Kordia sp. SMS9: one gene and its partner. The protein of the gene in region 1 interacts with the protein of each later gene in a pairwise test. Links are inferred from orthologs where the notes say so. Each region holds a gene or a part of one and is shown on either strand. Other genes may lie near its edges.

Region 1 (16,284 bases):
TTGTATAGACCAACGGAAGATGCTCCATTTAAAGAAGTAATGACAACAAATTTTAAGCAAACGTTAGCGCCTCAGTATTTTGATTTTGACAATGGAGATGTTGTGTATGCCGTTTCTAACTTAGGAAGAGACAAAGCCGCTGTTGTAAAATACGATTTGAAAGAAAATAAAGAAATTGAAGAAATTTTTATGGATACCGAAGTGGATGTAAGCGGTATTTCATATTCTCCAAAAAGAAAAGTGCCTACTTTCATCAACTATACAAGAGCAAAACTTAACAGAAAGTTTTTAGATAAAGACGCCGAGAATCTTTTTAAGATGTTAGAGGAAAAATTAGGTGCAGACAACACATATTATATCGCATCAAGCAATAAAAGTGAAGACAAATTTTTAATCTATGTTGGAAACGATAAAACACGAGGAACGTATTATTTTTATGATACAACAACAGAAGATTTAAAGCATTTGGCAGATTTAAGTCCTTGGATCAATGCTGAACACATGGCAAGTATGAAACCTATCTCCTACACATCTAGAGATGGCTTAACGATTCACGGATATTTAACCTTACCGGTTGGTGTAAAAGCTGAGAACTTGCCTGTGGTGGTAAATCCGCATGGTGGTCCTTGGGCGCGTGATAATTGGGGATTCAATCCAGAAGTACAGTTTTTAGCAAACAGAGGTTTTGCGGTTTTACAAATGAATTTTAGAGGTTCTACGGGTTATGGAAAGAAGTTTTGGGAAAGTTCTTTTAAGAAATGGGGACAGGAAATGCAAAACGATATTACCGATGGTGTACAATGGCTGATTAAAGAAGGCATTGCTGATAAAGATAGAATCGCGATTTACGGCGGAAGTTACGGTGGTTATGCGACACTAGCAGGAATTACCAACACGCCCGATTTATATGCAGCAGCGGTTGATTACGTAGGTGTTTCAAACTTATTCACGTTTATGGAAACCATTCCTCCATATTGGGAACCTTATAAGAAAATGTTATACGAAATGGTGGGCGATCCAAATACGAAAGATAGCATTATGATGAGACAAAATAGTCCTGTGTTTCATGTAGATAAGATTAAAGCAGCATTATTTGTGGCACAAGGAGCAAACGATCCACGTGTAGTTCAGGCAGAATCTGATCAAATGGTAAAAGCATTGCGTGATAATGGTGTGACTGTCGAATATATGCTGAAAGAAAATGAAGGTCACGGATTTAGAAATGAAGAAAATCGTTTTGATTTTTACAATTCTATGATCACATTTTTAAATGAAAATATGCGTACCAAAGTGAAAGGATAATTTTTTTATTACGGAATATACTAAAAGAAGCTGTCTCAAATTATGAGGCAGCTTCTTTACTTTTTTCATGGTTGTTATTTCATTAGTAAAAGAATTACTAAACAAATAACAAGTTAAAAGTACATGTCTAAGTTTACTTTTAAAAGGAATCGTTCTTTGAATTTATAAATCATAAGCAATAGTTTTACTTATAAGTAATTGTTTTTTAACAATTTAACCTTTTAAAAAACGAAACTTGTCAACTTTTTAGAAAACTAGTGTTACTTAGCAAATTCCAGCACCTGGACAAGAAATTGTTTCTTGGTTGCATGCAAGATTACAGGTTTGTGTGCCTGGTGGATTCGTAGTTCCTCCTCCAGTACAATCATGTGTCGGACACGCTGAGTCATGTGTTGGACAACAAATTCCTGCGTCTGGACATGATTCTGTTTTAAATCCGCCGACAATTCCGTTTTGGATTCCTAATTTAGAAATGGATTTCTTGTTTAATGCTAGACTTTTTAAATTTCTTTTTTTCATGGTAGTTTTATTTATATTAAATTTCTTACTTAATTTACAAATAAAATCTGTAACACAAAAGTATTATCAAAAAAAAGCGCATTATCAATAGTTTGGCAATGCGCTTTGTATATGTATGAGAAATGAACTTACGCCATTACTTCTGCTACTTTCTTTCCAATTTCTGCTGGCGAATCTACTACATGAATTCCACATTCGCGCATAATTCTCTTCTTTGCTTCTGCTGTATCATCAGCTCCCCCAACAATTGCTCCTGCATGTCCCATGGTACGTCCTGCGGGTGCGGTTTCTCCTGCAATAAAACCAACAACTGGCTTTTTGCTTCCGCTTGCTTGGTACCATTTAGCCGCATCTGCTTCTAATTGTCCACCAATTTCACCGATCATTACGACACATTCAGTTTCAGAATCGTTGATTAATAATTCAACCGCTTCTTTTGTGGTAGTTCCAATGATTGGATCTCCACCAATTCCGATCGCAGTCGTAATTCCTAATCCTTGTTTTACTACTTGATCCGCAGCTTCGTATGTCAACGTTCCTGATTTAGAAACAATTCCTACTTTACCTTCTTTAAAAACAAATCCTGGCATGATTCCAACTTTTGCTTCTCCTGGCGTAATGACACCTGGACAGTTAGGCCCTACTAAACGACAGTCTTTATTTTCAATGTATGCAGCAACTTTTGTCATGTCAGCTACAGGAATTCCTTCCGTGATCGTGATGATTACTTTAATTCCCGCATCGGCAGCTTCCATAATCGCATCGGCAGCAAATGCTGGCGGCACAAAAATGATAGTTGTGTCTGCTCCTACTTTTTCCACAGCTTCAGAAACTGTGTTAAAAACGGGTTTGTCAAGGTGTGTTTGTCCACCTTTTCCTGGCGTTACACCACCAACTACGTTAGTTCCGTAGGCAATCATTTGACCTGCATGAAATGTTCCTTCACTTCCTGTAAATCCTTGAACAATTATTTTTGAATCTTTGTTTACTAAAACGCTCATTTGATATTTGTTTTTTGGCTGAACAAAAATAGTTTTTTCTAAAGTATTTGTAAAGTATTTTTTGAGATTTATGTATAAATACTTTTTTAGAGAAATAAACTACTTGTCTTCTAGTTTTTCTATGCGTGCAATCAATTCAGGTATTTGACGAATTGACGCAATTTCTTTGTATTTTTTTCTAAAATCATCTGCAGGAGTTCCGAAGTAGCTTTTTCCACCTTCTAAGCCTTTGCTGACTCCAGATTGTGCCGAAATCACGGTCTTTGCTCCTATGGTGATTCCGCTTGTAATTCCTACTTGTCCCCAAATCGTTACTTCATCTTCGATGACGACACAACCTGCGATTCCTGTTTGTGATGCGATGAGACATTTTTTTCCAATCACAGTATCGTGTCCCACATGTACTTGATTGTCTATTTTTGTGCCTTCTTTGATCGTCGTATCGCCAGTCACACCTTTGTCAATAGTACATGATGCTCCTAAATCTACATGATCTTCTATAACAACTCTTCCGCCAGAGCGTAATTTATCAAAACCTTCGGGACGTTTTTTATAATAGAAAGCATCTGCTCCCAAGACTGTCCCTGAATGAATAGTGACATTGTTTCCGATAACCGTATTGTCATAAATTGCTACGTTTGCGTGAATCAGACAGTCGTCTCCAATGGTTACATTATTTCCAATAAAACAGTTTGGCTGAATCAGTGTGCGTTCTCCGATACGCGCCGATGGTGCAATGGGCGATGACGAGTTTTGAAACGGTCTAAAATGTTTTGTCAACACATTGAAATCTCGAAAAGGATCCTCCGAAATTAAGAGTGCTTTTCCTTCTGGGCAGTCCACTTCTTTGTTGATGAGTACAATTGTTGCTTTCGACTCCAACGCTTTGTCATAATACTTTGGATGATCTACAAAAACGATATCACCAGCTTCTACAACGTGAATTTCATTCATTCCATGCACTGGAAAGGATGCGTCACCCACAAACGATGTGTCAATGATTTCAGCAATTTCTTTTAGTGTGTATAATCTAGGAAATTTCATGTATTCGTGTTAATTTTTACATAAAAAAAGCGCAATGTACATTATTGCGCTTTTTTAATTATTATTCTTTTATACGTTCCATATAGGAACCTTTTTCTGTTTCAATTTTAATTTTGTCACCTTCATTGATGAATAAAGGTACATTTACCCTTGCGCCTGTTTCAACCGTTGCAGGTTTTGTTGCATTGGTTGCGGTGTTTCCTTTGACGCCTGGTTCTGTGTGTGTTACTTCTAAAATAACACTTGCTGGCATGTCTACTGATAATGGCAGACTGTCTTCAGAATTGATCAGAATTTTTACATTTTCACCTTCTTTTAGTAAATCTGGCGCATCTAAGGCAGATTTTTGAAGCGTGATTTGGTTGTAATCAGAAGTGTTCATAAAGTGAAACGTATCTCCATCACTGTATAAGTATTGAAATGTGTGTGTTTCTACACGTACGTCGTCTATTTTGTGTCCCGCAGAAAATGTATTGTCTATCACTTTCCCTGTCGTAACACTTTTTAGTTTTGTGCGCACAAATGCTGGTCCTTTTCCTGGTTTTACGTGTAAAAATTCTATGATTTTAAAGATGTCGTGGTTGTAACGAATGCACAATCCTTTGCGAATATCTGAAGTACTTGCCATGTTTTATTTTTTAATTTGATGTAATGTATCCTTTCATGATTCCTCTGTGTGAGTTTTTGATGAATTGTAATATTTCATCGCGCTCAGTAGTGGCTGCCATTTCTGCTTCAATGATTTCAGCAGCTTGGGTATTGTTGTAATTTTTTTGGTAGAGAATTCTGAAAATGTTTTGAATTTCTCGTATTTTTTCGGTGGTGAATCCGCGTCTGCGCAATCCAACCGAATTGATTCCGACATACGATAATGGTTCACGTGCAGCTTTTACATACGGTGGCACATCTTTTCGCACCAACGATCCGCCTGTAACAAACGCATGATTTCCAATGGAACAAAATTGGTGTACGGCCGTCATTCCCGCAAGGATGACATAATCGCCTACTGTAATATGTCCTGCCAAGGTACTGTTATTCGAAAATATACAGTTATCACCCACAATACAATCGTGTGCAACGTGGCAATACGCCATGATGAGGCAGTTTTTCCCAATTTTGGTTTTCATACGATCTGTAGTTCCTTTGTTAATGGTTACACATTCTCGTATGGTAGTATTGTCTCCTATTTCAGCAATGGTATCTTCTCCTTGGTATTTTAAATCTTGTGGTGGTGCTGAGATTACCGAACCTGGAAAAATATTACAGTTTTTTCCAATTCGTGCTCCTTCCATAATGGTTACGTTGGACCCAATCCAAGTTCCTTCTCCAATGATGACATTGTTGTGAATGGTTGTAAAAGGTTCTACAACAACATTTTTGGCAATTTTTGCACCTGGATGAACGTATGCTAAAGGTTGATTCATCTACTACTTTTTAATTTATATTTTGAAATTGATCGTAAATTACACTTTTTTTTGGAAGTGCTATTTTTTTACAATGTCTTCTTCTTTTTTACGTGCGATTTGTGCCATCAACTCTGCTTCTGCTACGAGTTTTCCATTGGCGTACGCATACGCTTGCATGTGACAAATTCCTCTACGAATTGGCGTGATTAAATCGGCTTTGAATATGAGTGTATCTCCTGGAACTACTTTTTGTTTGAACTTTACTTTGTCAATCTTCATAAAGAAAGTTAAGTAGTTTTCAGGATCTGGCACTGTACTTAATACGAGAATTCCTCCTGTTTGTGCCATGGCTTCTACTTGTAAAACTCCGGGCATTACGGGCGCTCCTGGGAAATGCCCAACGAAAAATGGTTCGTTCATCGTTACATTTTTCACACCAACCACATGACTATCAGATAATTCTAATATTTTGTCGATGAGTAAAAATGGTGGCCTGTGCGGCAACATTGTCATGATTTGATTGATGTCCATTAAGGGCGTTTGATGCAAATCGTAACTTGGTACTTTGTTGCGCTTTTCTATTTTGATAATTTTGGACAGTTTTTTTGCAAATTGTGTATTTACAAAGTGTCCTGGTTTGTTGGCGATGACTTTTCCACGAATGCGCGTTCCTACCAAAGCTAAATCGCCAATAACATCTAGTAATTTGTGACGTGCGGCTTCGTTAGGATGATGCAATGTAAGATTGTCAAGTATTCCATTGGGTTTTACCGCAATGTCATCTTTGCCAAAAGCAACTCGCAGTTTGTCCATCGTTTCTGGAGATAGTTCTTTATCTACGTATACGATCGCATTATTTAAGTCGCCACCTTTGATAAGTCCGTGTTCTAATAACATTTCCAATTCATGTAAGAAACTGAATGTTCTGGAGCTTGCAATGTCTTTTTTGAAGTCAGAAATGTGTTTTAAGGTAGCATTTTGCGTTCCTAATACTTTCGTGCCAAAATCTACCATCGTTGTTACTTGGTATTCATCCGATGGAATGATGGTGATTTCGCTCCCTGTTTCATCGTCAATATAGGAAATGACATCTTTGACAATATATTCTTCGCGTGGTTTTTCTTGTTCCACGATTCCTGCTTCTTCCAAGGATTCTAAAAAGAATTTCGCCGAACCATCCATAATTGGCGGTTCAGAAGCATCTAATTCTATAACTATGTTGTCAATTTCCAATCCTACCAATGCCGCTAAGACATGTTCGCAGGTTTGAATTTTGACGCCGCGCTTTTCTAAAACTGTTCCGCGTTGCGTATTTACTACGTAATTTGCATCTGCTTCAATGATTGGATTTCCTTCGAGATCCACTCTGACAAATGTGTATCCGTGATTTTCTGGTGCAGGCTTAAAGGTTAAGGTAACTTCTTTTCCTGTATGTAATCCGACGCCTTTTAAAGAAACTTCTTTGGCAATGGTCGTTTGTTTAACAATAATTTCACTCATTGTCGTTTATTTTTTTTTCGAGTTGATTGACTGTTTTTGCAAGTTTTGGTAAGTTTTTAAAGTATACATACGATTTATTATAATCGCCGTAATTTAGTGCTGGAGAACCTTGCAGTGTTTCTCCATCTTTTACATTTCGTCCAATTCCAGATTGCGCTTGTATGCGAACATTGTCACCAATGGTTATGTGACCAACGATTCCAACTTGTCCACCGATCATACAGTTTTTCCCTATTTTGGTAGAACCGGCAATTCCTGTTTGTGCCGCAATAACGGTATTTTCTCCAATTTCTACATTGTGTGCAATTTGAATTTGATTGTCGAGCTTTACACCTCTTTTGATCACTGTAGAACCTAAAGTGGCACGATCAATCGTAGTTCCGGCACCAATATCTACATGCGCTTCAAGAATTACATTTCCTGTTTGTGGCACTTTTTGGTATTCTCCTTTTTCATTCGGCGCAAAGCCAAAACCATCTGCGCCCACAATAGCGCCACTGTGAATGACACAATTGTCTCCAATGACTGATTCCGAATATATTTTAGCTCCTGCAAAAATGATCACGTTGTTTCCAATCGTTACATTGTCGCCAATATACGCGTTTGGATATACTTTTACATAATCACCAATTTTTACATTTTCGCCCATGTATGAGAACGCTCCAAAATACAATTCTTCTCCGTACGAAGCAGAATTTGAAATAAACGTCGGTTGTTCTACACCAACTTTATTCATTTTTACTTTGTTGTAATATTCTAGGAGTTTGGAAAATGATTTGTATGCGTCTTCGACTTTGATAAGCGTAGTCGTTAGTTCTTCTTCTACAGTAAAGTCTTTATTTACAATGGTTATGGATGCTTGTGTACTGTAAATGTACTGTGTGTATTTAGGATTTGCTAGGAAAGTTAAAGAACCTTCTGTGCCTTCTTCTATTTTAGAAAGTTTAGATACTTCCGCTTCTGGATTCCCAATAATGTCCCCTTCTAAAATACCTGCTATTTGTGTCGCTGTAAACTTCATTCCCGCAAAAGTATAAAAAAAGTCCTAAAGTTTGTCTTTTGGGTAACATATATAATATTTTGTCACGGGTTTTGAGAGTGCTTTCAAGTTTAATTGGTCAGAAGCTTTGACAACATCTTGAATTTTTCCCGATTTTAGTAAGATGTTTATGTTCTGACTTGTGGTGTTGTAAGCTTGATTGAAAATTTCGCCCGAAAACACAAAATACGCCGCTTCTTGCTTGCTAATGTTGTGTTTTTCCATGAGATTTTTTGTCTCGTTCTGAATTTTTTTCGATGCGATTTTTTTGTTTTTGATTTTGATGCGCAATAAATCGCGATTGATGATCATTTTGCAGAGATTGGACAGCACAAAATCGTCTTCTTCCATCCATTCTTTCATGGCGGAAATAATATCGTAATCGTCTAATCGGGCAAACCGATCTAATACTTCATCAGTAAAGTCTTCAATAGAGATTTCATGCTGAATGAAAAAAGATAATGCCGCACTTGCGTGAAGATTCGCGCCTTGCAAGGTCAATTCTTTCGCTCGTTTCAACACTCTGATCAGCAATTGTTCCGCGACCAAACTTGTTTTGTGCAAATAGACTTGCCAATACATTAATCGTCTTGCTACCAGAAACTTTTCAACCGAATAGATGCCTTTTTCTTCAATGACCAATTCGTCATCAACCACACTTAACATCGTGATGATTCGTTCTGAATTGATGTTTCCTTCCGCAACACCTGTGTAAAAACTATCGCGTTTTAAATAATCGGCTCTGTCCATGTCAATTTGCCCAGAAATGAGCTGATACATGAATTTTCTCGGATAGTTTCCTTTAAATATTTCGATGGCAAGCGTTAAACTTCCGTTAAATTCAGTGTTTAATCGTTCCATGAGCAACAACGAAATTTCTTCGTGATGTACACTATTCACAATACTGTGTTCCATAGCGTGTGAAAATGGCCCGTGACCAATATCGTGTAGTAAGATGGCAATAAGCAGGGCGTTTTCTTCTTCAAGAGAAATCTCAACACCTTTAAAACGAAGTACTTGAACTGCTTTTTGCATTAAGTGCATACAGCCCAACGCATGATGAAAACGCGTGTGATGCGCTCCTGGATAGACCAAATATGACATGCCCATTTGTGAAATTCTGCGTAAGCGTTGAAAGTATTTATGCTCGATCAAGTCGAAAATGAGCGGATTTGGTATTGTAATAAATCCGTAAATTGGATCGTTTAAAATTTTGAGCTTGTTTCTAGTATTCAAAAGTTTGTTTTTAGAATCAGCACAAATATAAACACAATACAAGACACCTTACTAACAATTTATAAAATATAAGATTTACATGAGTACATTCAAAATTCTTTGGGTTGATGACGAGATTGATTTGTTAAAGCCACATATTCTCTTTTTACAGAAAAAAAATTACGAAGTTACCACGTGCACAAGCGGAACGGAAGCAATTGAAATGATTGACGAAGATCGCTACGATATTGTCTTTTTGGATGAAAATATGCCAGGTTTGACAGGAATTGAAACATTAGCAGAGTTGAAAGAGAAGCAAAATAACCTTCCTGTCGTGATGATTACCAAAAGTGAAGAAGAATATATCATGGAAGAAGCCATTGGCTCTAAGATTGCCGATTATTTGATAAAACCTGTGAATCCGAATCAGATTTTATTGAGTTTGAAGAAGAATTTGGATCATTCACGCTTGATTTCAGAGAAAACGACTTCCAATTACCAACAAGAGTTTCGAAAGATTGCGATGGACATGTCGATGGTGAATTCGATTGAAGAATGGATTGAGTTGTATCAAAAGTTGATTTATTGGGAATTGCAGTTAGAAGATATTGAAGATACGGGAATGTTTGAGATTTTGGAATCGCAAAAGAATGAAGCCAATGTGCAATTTGGAAAATTTATTGATAAAAATTACCCAGATTGGTTTGGCAATGAAGAAGCGCCTATTATGTCGCACACCTTGTTTCGTGAATTGGTGGTGCCTGAAATTAGCAAAGCGCAACCGACGTTGTTAGTTGTGGTTGATAATTTACGCTACGATCAATGGAAAGCGTTTGAACCCATCGTAAATACACATTACAAAAAGGAGAAAGAAGTACCGTTTGTCAGCATTTTGCCAACCGCGACACAATACGCACGAAATGCTATTTTTTCAGGATTGATGCCATCGGACATGGAGAAATTACATCCTGAATACTGGAAAAACGATACCGAAGAAGGTGGAAAGAATTTGCATGAAGATGATTTCTTAAAAGCGCAATTAAAGCGTTTGGGACTCAACATCAAGCATGAATATCATAAAATCACCAGCTTAAAAGGCGGTAGGAAGCTCGCAGATAACTTTAAATCGCAAAAAGATAATGATTTAACAGTTGTGGTTTATAACTTCGTAGACATGCTCTCACACGCGAAGACTGAAATGGAAGTTGTGAAGGAATTGGCTTCTAATGATAAAGCCTATCGTTCGTTGACACAGAGTTGGTTTAAAAATTCTCCTTTGTTAGATATTATTCAGCAATCGCAGCGTTTGGGTTTCAAATTGATTATTACGACCGATCACGGAACCATCAATGTAAAACATCCTTCAAAAGTTGTGGGCGATAAAAACACCAGCTTGAATTTGCGTTACAAAACAGGAAGAAGTTTGACATACGAGCAAAAAGATGTCTTGGCGGCTAAAGATCCGAGAACCATTCACTTGCCAGCAATTAACATGAGTAGTTCCTTTATTTTTGCGAAGACGGATTTATTTTTTGCCTATCCAAACAATTACAATCATTATGTAAGTTATTACCGAAACACCTACCAACATGGAGGAGTTTCTTTGGAAGAAATGATTATTCCGTTTGCGGTTTTATCGCCAAGATAATGTCATAAATTAAGGTTGAACAAGTGATTTTATTAGCATTTAGAGATTTTTTACTAAATTTGGAGAAAGCCTCAAAAATAAAATTCGAGTGAAAAAGGAATACCATCTTTCTCAAATTGATGAGATTGCCAAAGCTATTTTAGCGGAATCTAAGTATAAAATTATTGCCTTTCATGGAGAAATGGGTGTTGGAAAAACCACACTTATCAAAGTACTAGCCAAGCAACTTGGTGTAAATGAGTTGACTAGCAGTCCGACGTTTTCTATTGTAAACGAATATCGCACACCGACCGATATTTTATATCATTTTGATTGCTACCGAATGGAAAATGAAGAAGAAGCCTATGATATTGGCATTGAAGATTACTTGTATAGCGATGCTTGGTGCTTTATAGAATGGCCAGAACGCATCGAAAATATATTGCCAAGTGAAATTACAAAAGTGAGAATTGACAAAATTAATGAACAATTGCGCGCAATTCACCTAAAAAATTGAACATTTTACCGAAAACTAGAAACTATAACCTGAAAATAAACCTAGAAAGACTGACAAATACGTGACTTTTGTACTATATTGAATGAAAATTCTTATAGAATACAAAATAGAAAAATTGATAAAAATACGGAGAAAATAAAATATAGTAATTTTCTGAAAATCATTGCTTTAGTTAATAAGTTTGCTACATCGTAAAACTAAAACCTAAAACAAAATGAAATTAAGAAACTTTTTATTCGCAGCAGTCGTATTAGCATCAGTAACATTTGTGTCTTGTAACCCAGATAGCATTGCAGACGAAGATAACCCATACCAAACAGAAGAAGGAATCGATAAGGACAAAATATCCATTCCGGGGCAAAAAAAATAATAAGTTTGCATACAGGAGAAATATTATTTCTAATACTATAATTGTAGTAATCATAGCAATAACGCCTTATTTATTTCAATTATATGAATATGTCCCAGAAGATACTAACGAATGGAAAACCGCATTTTTCACATTAAAAGACAACAATTATTCTGATGTAAAAACCCTCGTTTGGGTTAGCATGAGTAAAGCTATCCCCTTATTATTGATGATTATATGGTTTTTCACTTGCAATAAATGGTGGTATCATGTATTATTAATTCCAATGTTTATGTTTGGATTTCAATTATTTACAGCAATAAACAATAAATCAGGAATTTTAGATGTGGTTGAAATTTATTGGTTAGTTCCTATAATGATGATTGTAATACCCTTTGTCTATTTAATACGAATAAAATTAATGGATAAGTTAGTACACGGAATTGATTTAAAAAAGATAGATGCAGAATTAGAAGAATATGAGCGAAAGGAATTAGAACAATTAAATTCTGCCACAGAAGTAAAAAAATAAGAAGTTCATTGAAATACAATTAATATACTATTTTCTATGTATTGCGTTCATTTTAGATAAATCTAACAAAAGTACATAGAAAATATATTATGCTTTTTTTAAAGGTAACATTTGGATATTCAATAAGTTTGACCCATCGTTAAACTAAATAATCTAAATTAAAATGAAAACTAAATTCTACCTTTACCTATTAGCAGCCGTATCGTCAATTTTATTTGTATCTTGTAATCCAGATAGTATTGCTGATGAAGACAACCCATACGAAACAGAACAAGGAGTTAAAAAAAGTGAAATCACTGAAAACATGGTCGGTTAGAAAAAAACTTATCGTAGATAGTATCATAATTTTAATCATTGTAAGTTCACCTTTCTTGTATTATCTTTATGAGTACTCTCCAGAAGGAAAAGTTTGGGATACACCCTTTTTCACAATAACTAGTAATGGCTACAAAAACTTATACATATCCTTTTGGATATATCTAAGTAAAATTGTTCCTCTTTTAATGTTTATCTTATGGTTTTTGACATGTAAACATTGGTGGTATCATGCAATTTTAATACCGATGGCTATGTATGCCTTTCAGTTAACCAATGCATTGTATAAAAACCAAGCTAACATTGATGAAATTGAAATTTACTGGCTAATACCTATTATGATGGTTATAACTCCAATTGTTTACTTAATAAGGTTAAAACTGTTTGATAAATTAGTATTAGGCATAGATTTAAAGAAAATTGAAGCAGAATTGGATGAATATGATCGAAAGGAAAATGAATCGCAACACAAAAATGACATAAAATAATTCGTATATTCGCGAAAATACTTACGTAAAAAATACAAAAATATATATTTTCTACGACTCTTGTTAACAACACTCCAAACTAACAAAAGTACGTAGAAAATATATATTGCTATTTTTCTGATAATTAGTTGGTTATTAAATAAGTTTGTACCATCGTTAAACTAAATAACCTAATTAATCAGATGAAAACTAAATTTTACTTTTACTTACTAGCCGCTTTTACATCAATTTTATTTGTATCTTGCAATCCAGACAGCATTGCTGATGAAGACAACCCATACGAAACAGAACAAGGAGTCAAAAAAGATAGGCACATTCGCCCTTCTAACGGGTAGTATAATAGCAATATTAATTGCTATTACACCCTATATATTTTATTCATATCAAAGTTTCCCTGAAGAAAAAACATGGGAAACTTTTTTATTTACGTATGAAGCCAAACATTATAAAACTGTTGATTATGCAGTTTGGATTTTTATGGGTAAAATAGTTCCATTAGTGCTACTCATTTTGTGGTTTTTTACATGTAGGGATTGGTGGTACCACGTGATCTTGATACCTATAGCTATGTATGTTTTTCAATTATATAGCGCAGTGAATGATGATTTAGAATATCATGATGAAGTTGAAATTTATTATGTCATACCTATTATGATGATTATAGTTCCTATCGTATACTTTATTAGAATTAAACTTTTCGATAAATATGTTTACGGTATTGACCTTCAGAAAATTGACGCCGAACTCGCCGAATACGAACGAAAAGAAAAAGAATTGCTAGAAGAAAATAATAACTAGTTTTTTAACTTCTTTTTTATTTGTAACTTCATGTTTTAACCAATCGTAATGCTTCATGGCTGAATCTTTATCACCTTTCACCAAACAACAATTACTTCCGCAAGAAGAAACGCTCGAAATCTTAAAACATAAGAAAGAATTATTTATTGGAATTCCGAAAGAAACCTCATACCAAGAGAAACGCGTTTGCCTAACTCCCGATGCAGTTGCCGCAATTGTAGCACATGGACATCGCGTGTTGATAGAAAGCTGCGCAGGAAAAGAAGCTAATTTTTCAGATAAAGAATATACGGAAGCTGGCGCCGAAATTACCAATGATACGCAAAAGGTATTCTCCTGCCCTATTGTGCTAAAAGTAGAACCGCCAACACTAGAAGAATTACAATTACTGAACCAACATACGATTTTGATTTCCGCTTTGCAAATTAAAATTCGTTCCAAAAAATATTTTGAAATTTTAGCCAGCAAACGTGTCACAGCGTTGGCTTTTGAATACATTCGTGATGAAGATGGCACGTATCCAGCAGTACGCTCATTGAGTGAAATTGCAGGAACAGCTTCCGTGTTGATCGCTTCTGAAATTATGGCAAATGTCAACCGTGGAAATGGTTTGATGCTCGGTAATATCAGTGGTGTTCCACCTGCAGAAGTCGTGATTCTCGGTGCTGGAACTGTTGGAGAATTTGCCGCACGTTCCGCTTTAGGTCTCGGTGCAAATATTAAAGTGTTTGACAACTCCATAACGAAACTTCGAAGAATTCAAACAAATTTAGGAACACCAATTTATACCTGTACGGTGCAACCGAAAAATTTACTGAAAGCTCTAAAACGTTGTGATGTATTGATTGGTGCCGTTCGCGGAAAAAACAGATCGCCAATTTTAGTCACGGAAACGATGGTTGAAAACATGAAAAAAGGTGCTGTCATTATTGATGTCAGTATTGATATGGGCGGCTGCGTAGAAACTAGTGAAATTACGACGCACGACAATCCAACGTACGAAAAACATGGCGTCATTCATTATTGTGTGCCCAATATTCCTGCAAGATATTCTCGAACTGCTTCAGTATCAATCAGTAATATATTTACACCTTATTTGCTAAAAATTGCCGAAGATGGCGGATTGGAAAATTCGTTGCGTTTTGACAAAGGATTGCGAAATGGTTTGTACTTTTACCACGGAGTTCTCACGAATAAATCAGTTGCCGAATGGTTCGATTTGCCGTACAGAGACATTAACTTATTAATTTTTTAATACATGAATAGCAGTCTTTTAAGACGTTTTGGATTTTATTTTGCCGGATTGGCCATCGGGTTAATTTTGTTTGCTTTTTTAGTAAAAGGTCGTGGCGTAACGTGTGAATTTGATTATTTGCCAAATGCCCGAACGTTAAAAAATATTCGAGTGAAAGAACGCCGTTTTTCTCCTGAAATTCGTCAACTGATGGATAATAGACAAATTGATACTACCGAAATTTCAAATATTCTGAAAGATGGCGATGTCGATTTCTCCAGAAGCAAAGCAAAAGTTGATGCCGATACCTGTAAAGTATACATCATTGAAGGAACACTTCGAAATAAAGATATTGAATTAACGGTTCATAATTGCGATAGTACAGCGTTGATCAAAACTATCAAAATGATGAATTAAACAATTGAAAATCAACTACTTTAGTTCATTTCCATAAATATCAAGCTCAATTGCTTTTCCTTTTCCAAAAGCATTGACTTCTTGCAATTGTGTTTCTTTATCGCCTACCACTAAATAGAACATCTCATTTTCTTGAATATGTGTTTTAATCATATTTTGGAAATCTTCAAGAGACATATTGACCAATTCTTCTTGCTCTTTTTCTAGAAAATCGTCTGCTTTTCCGTAGGTGCTGATTTGCATCAAAATTCCTAATTTCGCTCTTAATTCTTCATAATCTTTCGCACTACTTTTTACGATTTTATTCTTAGTAATCGCTACTTCTTCTTCGCCAAATTGATTTGAATAATTACGCACCAAACTATCAATAATTTTTAAAGAAGGTAAGGTAGCATTGGCACGAACACTCGTTTGAATGATAAATGGTGCTTTTTGTTGTAAACTTTGTATAAACGAATACGCTCCGTATGTATAGCCTTTTTCAATACGTAAGGTTTGAAACAAACGTCCGCTCGATCCACCTCCCAAAATTTGATTGGTATATTCTAAATTATTATACATCGGATCGTTTTCCGACAAGGCCAATTTTCCAGCATAAATAACCGATTGTTTCGCACCAGGAAAATCTATAAAGAATAGTTTCCCAGCTTTGTCTTGTGCTGGCAATTCGTACGTTGGTATGTTCACTTCGGTAGATTTCCAATTGTCACCTAAGTCTGCAAGCGATTTCATAGCTTTCGCTTCACTGACAGCGCCTGCAACATGAACATTGGCGACACTTGCGGAAATATTAGTTTCATAAAATGTTTTTAAGTCATCCAAAGAAATAGTTGAAATGGTTTCTGTACTTCCTACAATCGGAACTCCTAAAATATGATCGGCTCCATAAATTAGTTTTCGAAACGATTGATACGCAATGGTTCTTGGATTCGCTTCTCTTCCTTTTAAACTCGTCAACATTTCTTTCTTTAATCGCTCAAA
Region 2 (16,255 bases), 3.9 Mb from region 1 along the record:
ATTACACCAAGACTTCGGTATACATTTAAACATGTACTGACACGTATTCTGGGAATTCCTATTGATTTTACCACGAAAATAGAAACCTTTATTGCGCACAACGAAGTTAAAATGTCGTACGTAAAGCAGCCTTTGGGCGACGAATTTTCGGTACGAAGTCACGATTTACTATTTGAGCAAGGTATTGGAGAAGTAGACATTACGATTCAACAATGGGATGAAGTTCCTTGTTTCTTTCCCGCAGGAGAAAAAAGTACAGTGCCTTTTGACATTTTTGCAGCAAGTTTCTACATGTTGAGTCGCTACGAAGAATATTTACCGTATGTAAAAGACGAACACGGACGCTACACTGCCGCAGAAAGTTTGGCATACAAACACGGTTTTCTCACCATTCCTGTCGTAGATATTTGGTGTCAGAAGTTTTTAAAAATCTTTTCAGATCGCTTTCCAGACGTAGTTCCCGAAGAGCGTGAATTCACATACACACCCATGATCAATGTTCCGGTAGCGTATGCATATAAAAAACGTGGAATTCTACGAACGCTTGGTGGATTTGCTACAGATATTGTTCGGTTTAAATTTTCACGTTTCATAGAACGTTTCGCGGTATTACTAGGTATGCGCGACGATCCATTCAACAATTTTGACGAGCTAATTGCACTGCACAAAGTATACAACACAAAAGCGTATTATTTCTTTCAAATTGGCGATTATTCTACGAACGATCACAATGTATCGATCTATAAAAATGAGTTCATTCGCTTGATTAAAAATGTGTCGGATTATAGCAAAGTTGGACTGTTGGCATCGTATGCTTCTTTTTCCGAAGCCAAAAAATTGAAAAAAGAAAAGAAGCGACTCAATACTACGATCAACAAACCTGTAAAACGTGTGCGACAACATCACAACATGTTGAATGTACCGCAATTCTACAGAAACTTAATTGATTTAGAATTTTCAGAAGATTATTCCATGGGCTATCGTGATGCGCTTGGATTTCGTGCAGGAACCTGCAATCCGTTTTACTTTTATGACATTGGCATGGAAATACAAACACCGTTGCGCGTACATCCGTTTTGTTTGGAATTTACAGGGTATTTAGAAGCGGAAGTTTTTACCGATGAAATCATGAAAATGGCAGTGGAAGTCCAAAAAGTAAATGGTATTTTTGCAGCGGTATTTCACAATGTAGTACTTGCAGAGCGCAGTATGGATTGGAAAGAGCTATATATCAATTTGTTAAAAAAATATAACAATGCTGAACATCACTGATATTTTCTTTGATTTAGATCACACACTTTGGGATTTTGAAAAAAACTCCGCGTTAACGTTCAAAAAAATACTAGCCGAAAACAAGGTTGAGGTCGATCATGATCGCTTTCTTGCGGTGTATGTGCCCGTAAATTTAGAATACTGGCGATTGTTCCGAGAAGAAAAAATTTCGAAAAAAGAATTGCGATACCAGCGTTTGGCGAAAACGTTTCAAGCGATTAATTTTGAAGTATCTGACGAATTGATCAATACACTTTCTGAGCAATACATTCAGTATTTATCCAGCTTTAATCATCTTTTTGAATATGCTGAAGAATTGTTGAAAAATCTCCAAGAAAAATACAATCTTCATATCATTACCAACGGTTTCCGAGAAGTGCAACACAAAAAAATAAAAGCTTCTGGAATTTTATCCTACTTTGAACATATTGTGGATTCGGAAAGTGTGCATGTGAAAAAACCCAACCCAAAGATTTTTGAACATGCCTTAGATTTGGCAAACGTTGCTCCTGAAAACGCGATGATGATAGGAGATAGTTTGGAAGCTGATGTTTTAGGAGCATTAAAGGTACATATGAATGTGATTCATGTTGATTTTGACAAGAAATACACACATTTGCTCTGTCCTTTGGTACATGATTTGACTGAAATTGAAAAATATCTGTAATAAAACCGCAAAAGTGTCGTTTTTTTAAGAAACAGTTGTTATTAGAGAAAGAATCTTTTTTCTTTTCTTAGGTATTGAAAAATACTCCATTATTCAATGATTTCGCATAAACTTTTAGTACATTAAAAAAGTGTAAACGAATTCAATACATAAAACTAAATCGGTCGCGCTATGTTCAAAAAATTCTCTTTATTGCTAATGCTATGTGTGTTGGTTTCTTGTGTAGAAGATGTAGATTTTGAACAAGCAGAAGACATTGCCATTTCGCCCGTTGTAGAATCAAGTTTGATCTTTTTTGACTTTGATGCTTCCGAATTTTCAGAACCTACAGGAACTGCCATTGTTACCGTTGGTGACGATTTGGAGTTGGATGTTTTTAATGACGAGTTTCTGCGCGATAACCTAATACGAACTGAATTCTTTTTTGAAGTCACCAATTCTATTGATCGTACATTTCGAGCAGATATCATCATGTTTGATGAAAACGATCAAGTTACCTATGCGTTTGCAATTGATGTGATACCAGACGGCAATACTGAAGTCGTTACCACACATACTGAAATCTTTGAAGATGTGCTGCTAGAACAACTCAAAAGTACTGTACGACTTGAATTGGTGTTGAGTATGTTTCCAAGTGCCTCAGGAATTCCGTTAGATGATAACAGTCTTGGAGCTATTGGTATGCGTTCAAAAGCAACGCTTTTCTTTTTAATTGATAACGAATAATACGTGCGCAGTCTTTGAAAAAACTCAGTTTCATATTGCTATTATTTTCGTGTGTAATTGTTGCGCAAAACAAACAATTGCTCTATAATTTTACAGACATTCCGCAATCGTTGTTACTCAATCCTGGCGCGGAAGTAAACTACAAATGGCATGTAGGCGTTCCGTTGTTGTCACACATTCATGCAAGTGCTGGCGCTTCTGGCGTTACCGTGTATGATTTGTTTGCCGATAATGGTGTCAATTTTAATGAAAAGTTGCGTCGTGTGGTGTTTAATTTGGATCGAAATGATTATTTCACCATCAATCAACAATTGGAAATTTTGAGTGGCGGATTTGCGTATGGAAATTCGTATGCGCCCAATAAATATGTGTCTTTTGGTTTGTATCAAGAATTGGATGTTCATTTTTACTATCCGAGAGATTATGCAATTTTGGCGTATGAAGGAAATCAAAGTAATATTGGTCGCGAATTTGATTTGAGTGATTTGAATGGGAAAGGCGAATTGCTTTCGGTATTGCATGTTGGGCTTACAACCAAAGTGAATGAAAAGTGGACCTATGGTTTTCGTGGGAAAATCTATTCGAGTTTGCTCAATTTTAAATCGACCAATAACAGGGGAAGTTTCATCACTACAGAAGGAACCAATAACTTTTACGACCATACGTTTGATTTGGATTTAGAGCTCCAAACCTCTGGCTATGCGTCTTTAATTGATTTGGATAACGACGGACAAAACGATTGGAACCGAGAAGCAGTGAAAGAATTGCGCAAACGCGTACTTTTTGGTGGAAATTTAGGTTTGGGAGCCGATTTCGGATTTACATATCATCCCAAAGAACAATGGACAATCACGGGAAGCATACAAGATCTCGGCTTTATTTATCACACCAAAGATGTGGAAACCTATACCCTAAAAGGCGAATATACCTTTGAAGGTGTCAACCCGCTCTTTCCCAACAATGGTTCTGGACAAACGGCAGACGAATACTGGCAAGAAATTACGGATAATTTTGAAGATTTATTCGAATTAGATACCATTTCCAATAATTACATCGCTTGGCGTTCGCCAAAAATCAATGGTTCTGCATCGTATCGTTATGGAAAAAAAATGGACAAAGAATGCAATTGTACTGCGGATGATGGCGATTATTTAAACGAAGTTGGGATGCAATTATTTGCGATTGGACGTTCGCGCAGACCGCAATTGTCACTTTCTGCCTTTTATTACCGACGATTGTTTCCTTTTTTAAGTGGAAAAGTGACGTATACAGTAGATGGTTTTTCACGAACAAATATTGGAGTAGGATTGTCTTCACATATTGGAAATATCAACTTTTACATTATGGCAGATAATCTTTTGGAATATCAAAATTTGGCGCAATCTAATTACGCTTCTGTACAATTAGGCTTCAATTATGTCATTCCGATGGAGAAAAAGTAGCGTATTCCAATAAAATTCTTAATTTGGAGCATAATTATAGATAAACAAAACCTAATACCATACACAGATGAAACGTTTTTTGGCGAGTGTTCTTTTCCTTTTTATCACATGTTCTTGTTTTTCACAAGAATTGAATCAATATAAATATGTAGTTGTTCCGTATAAATTTGACTTTTTAAAAAAACACGATAAATACCGCGTAAATACGTTGGTGCGTCACTTATTTAAAAAAGAAGGTTTTGAGGTATTGTATGATAATGAAGATTTTCCTGCGGAATTAGGAAACGATCGCTGTATGGCTTTATACGCTGATATCAACAATGAGTCTAGTATTTTTATGACCAAAACGTCCATTGTTTTGCGCGATTGTTCCAATCAAATAGTGTTGGAAACACCTTTTGGACGTACTAAAGTGAAGGAATATGCAAAGGCGTATAATTTAACGATACGCAGTGCTTTTGAAGCGATTGAAGCTAAGAATTATTCTTATCAACCAAAGGAAAAGAAAGTTATTCCGCCACCACCACCGCCAGTAGTTGTCGAAGAAACTTCCGAGAAAGTGACAGTATCAGATCCAACATCTATGGAACCAGTTACGTTCAAAGAAGGAGATGAAGAAGTGGTAGAAGTTCAGGAAGTTGAGGAAAAAGAAATGGCAACTACTGAAAGTAAAAAAGATGTTTTGTATGCGCAACCAATTGAAAACGGCTATCAATTGGTAGATAGTACACCAAAAGTGGTGATGATTTTATTAAAATCGGGCGTTCCTAATGTGTATTTGGTCAAAGGGCAAGACGCTACGGTGTACAAAGAAAATGGCAAATGGATTTTGTCAAAAACGTCAGGCAACGGCACTAAAAAGAAGGTGTTGAATGTTAAGTTTTAAAGTATTTTTTGAAAAGGCAATAGTAAGTAATCAACTCTTTATGTAATGAAATATTTACACCTCTTTTTGCTATGTATATTTTTGTCGTGTACACAAAAAACGAGAACAACCTTAACTTCTTCCAAGAACACTGATGTACAAACGACTAAAAGTGAAAAGTTTATCAATCAAAATCTGTATGAATTTATTGGTGTTGATATCAATTCTAAAAAAGTACGGACATATAGTAAAGAGTTAGGCAAATTAGAAATTAGAGATTTCTCGAAAGAAAAAAAAGATTATGTATATGAAGACGATGGAATTCAAATTAGAATTGATAGTCTGGGTATTATTGATGTAATTTTTCTTAATAATTATAAAAAAGAGAGTTGGCAACACAAATCTTTTAAAGGGAAACTACCCTTTGGATTGCAGTATCGAGATACATTCAAGGAACTAAAAAATAAGATTGGAGAAGGTGATTTAGTTTTTTCTAGTGGGTTTTATGGCAGAACATTTGTTTGGACACTTCAAGATAGTTTAAAACTAGCAATTGAACTCGAATTATCTAGAAAAGATGATGATAAAATTGTCATACAACAATTAAGTTTACACAAAAAAGGATAAGTGTTGCAGTCATGATAGTACTTTAGTAATCATACTTATCTTTCCAGCGGTTTTTCAGGAAATCGCGGAGACTTTTTTCTCGTGGACTGCTTCCAGGATCATATATTTTTGTGTTGGAAATTTCATCAGGCAAGTATTCTTGTGCTACGAAATTATGATTGTAATCGTGTGAATATTTGTAATCTTCGCCATAGCCTAAATCTTTCATTAACTTTGTTGGCGCATTTCGCAAGTGTAACGGAACCGACAAATCGCCAGTTTCTTTGACTAAAGCTTGCGCTTTTTTAATTGCCATGTACGAAGCATTACTTTTAGCAGAAGTCGCTAAGTATACTGCACATTGACTCAAAATGATACGCGCTTCTGGATAGCCAATGATAGAAACTGCTTGAAACGTATTCGTAGCAATCACCAAAGCTGTTGGGTTGGCAATTCCGATGTCTTCACTCGCAGAAATAAGCATTCTCCGTGCAATAAACTTTACATCTTCGCCGCCTTCAATCATCCGTGCTAACCAATAGACAGCTCCATTAGGATCGCTTCCACGAATGGATTTGATAAATGCTGAAATAATGTCGTAATGTTGCTCGCCCGTTTTGTCATATAAAACCGTGTTTTTTTGCACACGACTTAGCACTAATTCATTTGTAATGGTGACTTCGTCAGTTCCTTCGGAGTTGATTAATAGTTCAAAAATATTCAATAGTTTTCGTGCGTCACCGCCAGAAAGTTTCAAAAGTGCTTCTGTTTCTTTGAGTGTAATTTGTTTCTTGGAAAGTGCTGTATCTTCTTTGATGGCGCGTTGTAGCAATTTTACCAAATCTTCTTTCCCGAAAGGATTCAATACATATACTTGACAGCGCGACAATAATGCAGGAATGACTTCAAAGCTGGGGTTTTCGGTCGTAGCTCCAATTAATGTTACCCAACCTTTTTCAACGGCTCCTAACAACGAATCTTGCTGCGATTTGCTGAATCTGTGAATTTCATCAATAAAAAGAATTGGGTTTTTGGTGGTAAATAAACCATTGTCTTGTTTTGCTCGCTGAATGACTTCCCGAACTTCTTTTACTCCAGAACTAATCGCGCTAAGCGTATAAAAAGGTCTATCCGAAGTGGTGGCAATAATATTTGCCAGCGTTGTTTTGCCTGTTCCTGGCGGTCCCCAAAGCAGGAGCGAAGGAATGATTCCTTGTTGTATTTGGCGTGTAAGCACACCAGTTTCTCCAACCAAATGTTCTTGGCTGATGTAGTCTTCTAATGTTTTTGGACGAATGCGTTCAGCTAGTGGTTCACTCATGCTGTAAAAATAAGGCAATTATCCAAACTATGCATTAGAAGTATCCAGAAGATATTGCAACTACAAAAAAACAAGTTACTCGATAATCGAGATTTAAATGCTCCGATGCTTTCCCCGAAGTAGTTGACTGATGTGCTTTTTTAAATTATGATGCTATCTGCGTACGCCTGAAGATTTCTTTTTGGCGTGTTTTATTGCGCATCCTAAATCTCTTCCATCTAAGATACCGCCGCAATCTCCACCTACTATAAAACCTCCAACGTCAGCTCCAGCTCTTTTTATACCACGCCAGATATCACCAAAAATACCTTTTTGTATTGGCGATATGGTATTGCCGTTTCTAGTAGCTGGATTTAATTGTGTTAAGCGATAGTTCCACGAATGAGCGCTATTAAGTGTTGCAGTGACCCAATAGCTGTAACTATTTTTGGCAATGCTACATGCTCCTAAAATAGTAGCCGCATAATTTCCAGTTTTTGCAACAGGATCATATATTATCGTGTAATTGTTGAAGACAAAATTTTCAAGAGCTTCAATTTCGGCAGTAAATTCTTGAATGCTTTTATAGGAATTATTCTGAAGAGAAACTGCATTGTCAAAAATGGTAAAGAGCATATCCGTTAGTGGTACTTCTTGTGGTGTGATGACATTCATATTTACAAGAATACTGGAAGCACTGTTCATGTTTTCCTGTAGCTGTTCTATCATGTCCATTTGTGTTTCATGTGTTTGCCAATCATTGCATTGGCAAGAATTATCCAAATAGGCATCGGTATACGTATCAGCAAAGTAGAAAATATCTTCCAAAGATGCAGTATTAAAGTTTGGCATCGTAGCAATATGATCCATCGCTAGGTTATGAGATATGCCATAATTGTCAAAATCATATAAGGTTTTCACATTATTTCCTTGAATGATTTTATCGCTTGTATTTTCTTCGGGACTACACGAAAAAAGTAAAAGCAATAGTAAAACTGTAAGTGTTGATTGTGTTTTCATGGTGTTGGTTTTTTAAGTTGTATTTAAGTTAGTTATTAATAATCAGATAGTTATATGCGTTCGCCATAGTATTTTTGAGGAAAAACCTTAATAATAGCAACAGAATCGTGGCTATGACAATTTTTCATGCAAACGAATCTTGGCTAATTTTTTGACTAATAACTGCTATGAGTTCTAAAAAACACCCTTTTATTTTCACACCAGCAGTGGTGTTACTTCCATTTATTTTTATTTTTTCAATTTGGTTGGTGTATTGGAGTGAAGTACGTTTTGGATTTCGTTTCAATGATTACGGCGTGTACCCAAGAACATTAAAAGGCTTGCGCGGTGTCATTTTTAGCCCATTTATTCACGGAAGTTTGAATCATTTGTGGAATAATACCATTCCGTTGTTTTTACTCAGTGCGGCTGTTATTTATTTTTACAGATCGCAACGTTGGACTATTTTTATTGTGGGGTTGTTCGGTTCAGGAATCATCACATGGTTGATAGGAAGAGAAGCCAATCATATTGGTGCCAGTGGTTTTATTTATGTGTTGATGAGTTTTATCTTTTTCAAGGGAATTATTACAGGATATTATCGTTTTGTGGCAGTTTCATTGATCATTATGTTTGTATATGGCGGAATGTTGTGGTATTTGTTTCCGATAGAACCACATATTTCTTGGGAAGGGCATCTGGGAGGATTCATCACAGGATTTTTATTGGCAGTTTTTCTTCCTGTCGTGTATGCCAAAGAAACCTACGAATGGGAGAAAAAGGAGTTTGTGCCAGATGATGATCCATTTATGCGTCATTTTGATGAAAACGGAAATTTTATGGAAACATTACCTGAGGATGAAGCAGTAGTGGAGCAGCCTGTTTTGCAACCTACTATCAAAGTAAATTATATTTATGTAAGTAGCACGACATCTTCTGAGGAAGAATAATTAGTCCAAACGTTGTCGTACAATTTCATATAAAAACGCGCCACACGCCACAGAAACATTCAAGGAAGCAATTTCACCATACATAGGTAATTTTGCTTTGTGATCTACAATTTTTAGGATAGAGGGTGAAACGCCTTTTCCTTCAGAACCCATCACAATTGCTACTGGAACTGTAAAATTGACATCATATACGTTGTGTTCTGTTTTTTCAGTGGCTGCGACAATTTGTATGCCTGAACTTTGCAAATGGTAAATAGCATCTTTGATGTGATCTACTTTGCAAATTGGTATTTTAAAGATGGCACCTGCAGAAGTTTTTACGGCGTCTGCGTTAACAGGTGCGCCTCCTTTTTTCTGAATGATGATTCCATCAACTCCTGTGCATTCAGCGGTTCTAATAATGGCTCCAAAATTACGAACATCACTAAGTTGATCAAGAATTAGAAAGGTGGGTGTTTTTCCTGATTCTATGACAGATAACACTAGAGAATCAAGGTCATAAAATTCAACAGGAGAAATCAAGGCAATCACACCTTGATGATTCTTTTTTGTGAGTCTGTTTAGTTTTTCTGGTGGAACAAAGGATGTGCTGATTGCGTTTTTACGCAAAAGCTGGTCCAATTCATTAAATAAGTCACCTCTAAGCCCTTTTTGAATAAAAACCTTGTCAATGGTGCTACCAGAGTTTATCGCCTCTATAATAGCTCTTATACCAAAAATTTGTGTGTTATTACTTTGCATGGGGCAAATATAAAATAAAAAACCACCCAATTGGGTGGTTTTTAAGTATAATAGCGTTAATCTATGATTAATTCTTAGTCAAGCTAAAAGAAGCTGGGAATGGTCCTCCACAAGATGAATTTGGATCTTCTGTGTAAGGAATAGTAATTGTTTGATCACTACAAATATCCCATGGTACTCCAGCTGCATCTGTTGTAAAGATGTATGGGCCAGCAGCACTACATGCTAAACTTGGATCAACAACCTCTGCTAAGATAGCAACATTGTCCGTAGTAAATTCAATTACTACTTGCTCTAACTGTCCGTTAAACGCAGGCAAAGCTCCAACAGTAAAGATTCTTCTGTTAGGGTTTGTTGGATCAACTGCTAACGTTACTGTACCACCAGCAAAGTTTTCAGTTCCGTTTCCAGGTCCGATTGTTGCACTAACATCTGCTATTGTATAATCTCCAACATAGTAGTTGTTAGGAGTTATAGGAGGATTAGAACAAGGAATCGTAACCGTGTGTCTCAAAATACTTTCTTCACCGTTTCCTAAAGTGATTCCAGTTTTATCTACTGCTGTCATTACAATATCAAAAGATGTTACGAAATCTCTACCAATATTCATATTGATTAAATCAATAGAAATATTTGGAGATCTAGTGGTTTCTAATGGATCAATAAATAATGGCGCTGGTGTAGTATTTAGTACAAATTGTGTAAAATCACCTTGTACTGCTTCAAAAGAATAGCTAATGCTAAATCCTTCTGGATATACAGGAACTTCAATTGATACAGGAATTTGAAGGTTTGTCACAGTTTGTCCACTTGTAGTTGCAGCAGCTCTAAATTCTACCCAACCTGTTTCCGGATTGTCTTGGAATCTTGAAGTCTCCGAATCTGAGGCACAACTCGACATCACTATTGCAATAATGACCGTTGAGTATATTATTTTAAAAATATGTTTCATAATTATTAAAAATTATTATTGTTTAGTAAATCTATAAGTTGTGTCAGCTACAGCACCACAGTCTTCTTGTACATCATCTGCAAACGTTACAAAGAATACTGAATCATCATTTAAGTCGTACGTTTCGTTTGGTCCATCAGCAGGTCCAAACCAGTTAGCACCACTTGAACATGGACAGTTACTATTTTGTACAGGAACAACAATCTCTCCAGTAACACCTCCAACTAAGTCAAATGTAAATGTGTTAGGTGTACTACAATAATTAGGATAGTTAGCAGTATCAAAAGAACGTTGTGTAGAAGATACATAATTTACTTCTACAACTGTTCCTGTAGCTAATGTAGGACCATCAATCAATGCTGATGTTTGCTCAATTAGGTACTCTCCAGTTAATGGAGCTAATTCAAACGCACTAATTGTATGTATGTTCGTTGTTGTATTTCCTCCATCGTCAACAGTATCCAAGTTCAAAACAATTGTACTTGGTGTTAATCCTAGTGAAGCATCCGTAATAGTTACATCAAATGATGCAAAGTATGTGTTTGCAGGGATTGTAAATGATGTAGGAATAATATAGTTTTCTGCTGCTGCTGAAGATGATTCTTCACTTACAGATATCGTTACAGTTCTTTCAACAGTTGATTGTCTACTAGCATTGATTTCAATAGTAGTATTTACTGTCTGACCAGGAAATACACCAACGCTAGTTGAAGGGCTTCCCCAACTCACGAGCGTTTGCTGGCTTCCTTGATCGTATATTGGTGATTCTGTTTCCTCACATGAAGTAAGTAGAAAAAGAGCTCCAATAAATAATATTGCAAATTTTTTCATTTATATTTTTTTTAATTTATTAGTATCCAGAGTTTTGCTCCATATTAGGATTTGCATTGATTTCAGATTGAGGAATTGGGAATGTAAATTTCTCAGAAGAAACAGGCAATGAACATGGAACAGTTTCACAATCAACAGGAAGTCTTTCAACTCCTGTATTTAAAATATTTCTGTATCTCTTAATATCTAAATATCTGAAACCTTCGAAACATAATTCAATTCTTCTTTCAGCTTTGATGTTCGTAATAGCATCCGTTACTGAAGAATATGTAGCTACATTTTGTGTAGAACCAAATCTAGCAGTTCTAAGTGTACTGATATCAGCAGCAGCAGCAGCAAAATCAGGAGCTGCTTTTCTAGCATGTGCTTCTGCTCTAACTAAGTACATCTCAGAAAGTCTCATCGCTTTGTAATCGTTGATGTAGTTAGTATCAGCGTTTGGCGGATACTTCCCAATTACTAGTAAAGCTGGACTATCACCAGGATTACTTTCAGGATCTACATTTACAGCACGACGAATATCACCAGGAGAGAATGCTTGGAATAATCCGTTAGACATTTCCATAAAGCTACCACCTGTACCTGTAAAGATCCAGTTGAAAGCGATAGAAGCATTGTTTCCTTGTACATTATCAAATTTAAATATTACTTCAGTACTATCACCGTCTCCAGCAAACATAGCAGCATATTGTGTTTGATTTGCTAATGTATTGGTATTGATTAATTCAGTTGCATTTGCAATAGCGGTATTGTAATCACCAGTATATAATGCAATTCTAGCTCGTAAGAATGTAATGAATTCTTGTGTAGCATAATTAGGGTCTATTGCACTTGAAGGCATTAAACTTGCTGCTAATGTAAGATCATTTTCAATTTCTGTTAAATTTTCGCCAACAGTTTGTCTTGCTGGGAATCCAGAAGTAGCTACTACATTTTGATAATATACACCTAATGATGAATCATTCATCAAATCTTCTGCATAATACTCTAATAAGTTGAAGTGTAGATAAGCTCTAAATGCATACGCTTGAGCTAAGATGTTATCATAAGAAAACTCTTCTCCAACTCCAGGAGCAATAGTGCTAGCTGCAGCTAAAAGACGGTTAAAGTTGTTAATAGCGTTATATCTATCAGTCCATGTACCTTGATCACCACCTTGTGAATTTAAGATTTGGTTGATAGTAGCGATCTGTTGTCCACCATTGTCTACACCAACTTTACAATTGTCTGTAAAAATAGAGTTAAAGGCAAGTAAACTTCCTTGTCCACCGCCACGGTTAATACTATTGATGGATCCGCGAAGCCCGTTTTCTAAGTCAGATACACTTTGAAAAGCAGTCTCTTCCACTAAAGTGTCTACGGGAAAACGTTCTAATTGATCATCACAACTTACTGTAAATAGTAAGGTGACAATAATTGGTATTAGAAAATATTTTTTCATTTTATTTTTTATTTTTTAAAAGTTTAAGTCAAATCCTAAAGAGAATGTTCTTGGTACAGGATAGTCAAAGAATCCTCCAGATTGGTTACCTTCTGGGTCAAATCCTCTCCATTTAGTCCATGTAACTAGGTTAGTACCTTGTACAAAAACTCTTATTCCTGAAAAGACATTTGTTTTTTCTAAAATTTTAGAATCAACTGTGTATGATAAAGAAAGGTTTCTTAAACGTAAGAAAGATGCATCTTCAATGTAACGATCTCCAACTTCTGCACGTCCTTGGAAAGATAATCTAGGAATATCAGTTACTTGTCCTGGAGTTGTCCAAGCATTTAACATCGTAACAGATTGATTCGCAAATCCTGCTAACGAAGCATCTTCAACAATAGCTAAAGAACCATTTCGTCTCCATCTATCAGCAGCAAAAGAAAATAAAGCATTTAATGCAAAACCTTTGTATGAAATATCAGCTCCAAAACCTCCAGTATATGTTGGATCAAAGTTTTTATCTAAATACACTGCATTGCTTGGATCAAATACGTTTGTAATATTTCCGTCGATATCGTAGTAAAGTGGTTGACCATTTGAAGGATCTACACCAGCCCATCTTACGTCGAACCAAGTAAATGCTTGGCGACCTTCAGTTACACGAAGTGTGTTTCCTGTAAATCCAACTGGTAATTCTTCCACTCTGTTTTTGTTGTAGTTACCATTTGCACGAACAGTAATAGCCCAAGGGTTTGTTTGTGACTTTCTTAATACGTCATATGCAAGTTGTAAATCAACACCAGAGTTTCTCATACTACCGATGTTTGTAATTACTGTATTATACCCAGTTTGTGCAACAGATAAAGGCGCATCGTCTGAAAATAATCTATCTGTTAAGAAGTCATAGTAATCAAATTCACCAGATAATCTGTTATTCCAAAGTCCAAAACTTAAACCAACGTTCAATTGGTTTGTTGTTTCCCACTGAATTTCTTCATCAACTAATCCTCCTAAACCGTACCCAGTTCCTAACTGGTAACTTGTTGGATCAGCAAATACTGTTTGAAGTCCTTGATAACGTCCACCAACTGTTTGGTTACCTACAACTCCGTAACTAGCTCTAATTTTTAAAGCGTTGATAATATCAACATCGCTCATAAAATCTTCTCTGTCAATATTCCAACGACCAGCAACCGACCAGAATGTACCTGTAGGGTTTTTAGGGAAACGTGAAGTTTGGTCACGTCTAATTGTTCCAGAGAAACCATACTTACCATCATAATCTAAATCTAACGTACCAAAGATAGATGCTAATGCTAGTTCGCTTTCAGATGAAAATACAGTTGGCACATAGTTCAATGCAAGCTCTGTAGCAGCATCTAAAATTCCATCTCCGTTTTCGTCTTCACCTTCTTGTGTGTTACCACTAGTAAAACCAGCAGATGAAGTTGGTAATGCAGGATTCAAACCAAATGCTCTAAATCCAGCAGATTGAGTGTTTGAATAGTTGTACTCACCATAAAGAGAAGCAGATAAGCTCAATTTGTCAGTGATATCATTTTGGTATCTTAAATAAGCATTTAAGATGAAGTTAGCATCTCTAAAGTATGTTTCAGCTTGATCACCTTTTACTTCAGATCCTTGGTTAGGAGTAATTAAACCTCTAATACTTCCTGGAGCAGTAATTTGTAATAACTCAATATTCGTGTAGTCAATACCAATTTGTCCTCCAATAGTCAAGTTCTTTGCAAAGTTGTAATCTGCATTGATACTACCTACTGCTTTAAATTCAGTTTCTTGGTCAGTATTTAAACGTGCAGTGTTTAATGCTAAGAAAGGCGTGTTTAAGAATCCATTAGGATCTCCTACAGTACCATCATCATTTAAAGCTCCACTTCGTCTTGTACCGAAAATGTTTAAACTTCCGTCAGGATTGTATGGGCTCATGTATGGATTACCAATGTAAGGTACAATGAACGGGTTGTCTAACTGACCACCTGTGTTGTTTCCTCTGGCAGCATCTACAATAAAGTTACTTACCGAACGGTTCAACGTTAATGTAGTTCCATAGTTAAATTTCTTATTTTCAGAACTTCCATTAAAGTTATTTCTGAAAGAGAAACGTGTTAAATCACTACCTAAAGTAATACCTTCTTGCTTGAAGTATTGCATAGATGTATATGAACTTGTATTTTCATTACCTGTAGAAATACTTAATTCGTGTGAAACCGTAGTTCCTTGTTGGAAGAAAATATCTTCCCAATTAGTATTTGCTTGTCCAGCAATTCTAGCAATTTGCGCATCAGATTGACCATCACCAAATTGTGTACCTGGTAATAAATCTCTTTGCCAAGTTAAAAGCTGTGTAGTATTCATTACCTGAAATCTTGTTTTAGGCTTTACAGCTACACCATAAAGTGCTCTGTACTGAATGTTTACTCCAGATCCTTTCTTACCTTTTTTCGTTGTTACGATAACTACACCTCCAGCACCTCTGTTTCCATAAATTGCTGTAGCTGCCGCATCTTTTAAAACTGATAAAGTTTCGATGTCATTTTGGTTTAAACTTCTAAAGTTATCTTGATCTACTGGTACACCATCAATTACGAATAATGGCTCAATGTCTCCATTTAAAGATCCACGACCACGAATAATAATTGTTGCTGATTGACCAGGTTGACCAGAACCTGTGTTCACGTTAACCCCTGCCGCAGCACCTTGAAGTACTTGGTCTAAAGAGTTAATTGGAACCTGCTCAATTGTTGAACCATCAACTGTAGCAATAGAAGATGCTACTTTTGCACTGTTTACAGCTCCGCCATAAGCGACTACTGTTACAGCTTCTAAAGCTTCACCTTGTTTTAATTGCACATTGATAGTAGTAGACGTAACCTTGATTTCTTGAGCAGTATATCCTACATAACTAAATACAAGCGTTTGCCCGTTATTAGCTTGAATAGAATAATTTCCGTCGAAATCAGTAGTCTTTCCTGAAGTAGTACCTTTAATCGAAACAGTTGCTCCTGGTAACGGCATACCGGTGTCATCGGTAACTGTACCTGAGACAGTCTGTTGTTGTGCAAAGAGTATTTGCACAAATAACGCTAGGAATAGCGTTAGAATTCCACTAAACTTTGTTCTCATTTTTTTAATTTATTTGAATTAGCTATCGCCAAAAATCCTAATTATATGTTAATAATCCAATTTTTTTTTCTTAAAAATGCATTGATAGACTAAGTTTTTTTAAAAAATGAGGGTTATTTTATGCTTATTTATCAAGGTATAGGTGTAGAAATGAGGGCAATGCGTTGTGTTAAATCGTAAAATTATCAAAATGAGATAGTTTTGTTAAATAATTTAACGGATTGATAAGATTTTGATGAGAATGTGGTGACTTTTCAATTTTTTTGGTTTTTATAAAAGAAACTTTACAATTCAAAATTCAAGTTTGTGTAATGTTAGAAGACGATTTTATTTT

The links.
Region 2: the proteins of tsaE (region 1) and rlmB interact in binary tests that used the Escherichia coli proteins (3 or more experiments, as listed by UniProt). The link is inferred for Kordia sp. SMS9 from one-to-one orthologs.

The regions. Positions count from the first base shown.
Region 1 is NZ_CP031153.1:3,958,734-3,975,017, reverse strand. Bases 9,720-12,466 are described here. They hold tsaE (tRNA (adenosine(37)-N6)-threonylcarbamoyltransferase complex ATPase subunit type 1 TsaE), read left to right. Parts: upstream 9,720-10,762; coding sequence 10,763-11,170; downstream 11,171-12,466. Other genes in these bases: KORDIASMS9_RS16805 (hypothetical protein), read left to right, coding at 12,297-12,466; KORDIASMS9_RS16810 (hypothetical protein), read left to right, coding at 11,461-12,051; KORDIASMS9_RS16820 (response regulator), read left to right, coding at 9,720-10,674. Outside these bases: KORDIASMS9_RS16865 (S9 family peptidase), read left to right, coding at 1-1,302; KORDIASMS9_RS16860 (hypothetical protein), read right to left, coding at 1,567-1,821; sucD (succinate--CoA ligase subunit alpha), read right to left, coding at 1,950-2,822; KORDIASMS9_RS16850 (UDP-3-O-(3-hydroxymyristoyl)glucosamine N-acyltransferase), read right to left, coding at 2,922-3,866; efp (elongation factor P), read right to left, coding at 3,928-4,494; lpxA (acyl-ACP--UDP-N-acetylglucosamine O-acyltransferase), read right to left, coding at 4,505-5,290; KORDIASMS9_RS16835 (bifunctional UDP-3-O-[3-hydroxymyristoyl] N-acetylglucosamine deacetylase/3-hydroxyacyl-ACP dehydratase), read right to left, coding at 5,351-6,772; lpxD (UDP-3-O-(3-hydroxymyristoyl)glucosamine N-acyltransferase), read right to left, coding at 6,765-7,793; KORDIASMS9_RS16825 (HD domain-containing protein), read right to left, coding at 7,818-9,047; more of KORDIASMS9_RS16820, read left to right, coding at 9,127-9,719; more of KORDIASMS9_RS16805, read left to right, coding at 12,467-12,854; KORDIASMS9_RS16800 (hypothetical protein), read left to right, coding at 13,119-13,652; KORDIASMS9_RS16795 (alanine dehydrogenase), read left to right, coding at 13,708-14,907; KORDIASMS9_RS16790 (DUF4258 domain-containing protein), read left to right, coding at 14,911-15,303; KORDIASMS9_RS16785 (pitrilysin family protein), read right to left, coding at 15,319-16,284. UniProt on the Escherichia coli protein: Required for the formation of a threonylcarbamoyl group on adenosine at position 37 (t(6)A37) in tRNAs that read codons beginning with adenine.
Region 2 is NZ_CP031153.1:92,288-108,542, reverse strand. The notes cover bases 7,699-10,416. They hold rlmB (23S rRNA (guanosine(2251)-2'-O)-methyltransferase RlmB), read right to left. Parts: upstream 9,569-10,416; coding sequence 8,828-9,568; downstream 7,699-8,827. Other genes in these bases: KORDIASMS9_RS00435 (hypothetical protein), read right to left, coding at 9,636-10,416; KORDIASMS9_RS00445 (rhomboid family intramembrane serine protease), read left to right, coding at 8,066-8,827; KORDIASMS9_RS00450 (hypothetical protein), read right to left, coding at 7,699-7,898. In the rest of the region: KORDIASMS9_RS00485 (polysaccharide deacetylase family protein), read left to right, coding at 1-1,272; KORDIASMS9_RS00480 (YjjG family noncanonical pyrimidine nucleotidase), read left to right, coding at 1,256-1,939; KORDIASMS9_RS00475 (hypothetical protein), read left to right, coding at 2,111-2,665; KORDIASMS9_RS00470 (DUF5723 family protein), read left to right, coding at 2,680-4,107; KORDIASMS9_RS00465 (hypothetical protein), read left to right, coding at 4,175-4,993; KORDIASMS9_RS00460 (hypothetical protein), read left to right, coding at 5,039-5,599; KORDIASMS9_RS00455 (replication-associated recombination protein A), read right to left, coding at 5,622-6,899; more of KORDIASMS9_RS00450, read right to left, coding at 7,053-7,698; more of KORDIASMS9_RS00435, read right to left, coding at 10,417-10,520; KORDIASMS9_RS00430 (hypothetical protein), read right to left, coding at 10,536-11,351; KORDIASMS9_RS00425 (RagB/SusD family nutrient uptake outer membrane protein), read right to left, coding at 11,371-12,792; KORDIASMS9_RS00420 (SusC/RagA family TonB-linked outer membrane protein), read right to left, coding at 12,808-15,921. UniProt on the Escherichia coli protein: Specifically methylates the ribose of guanosine 2251 in 23S rRNA.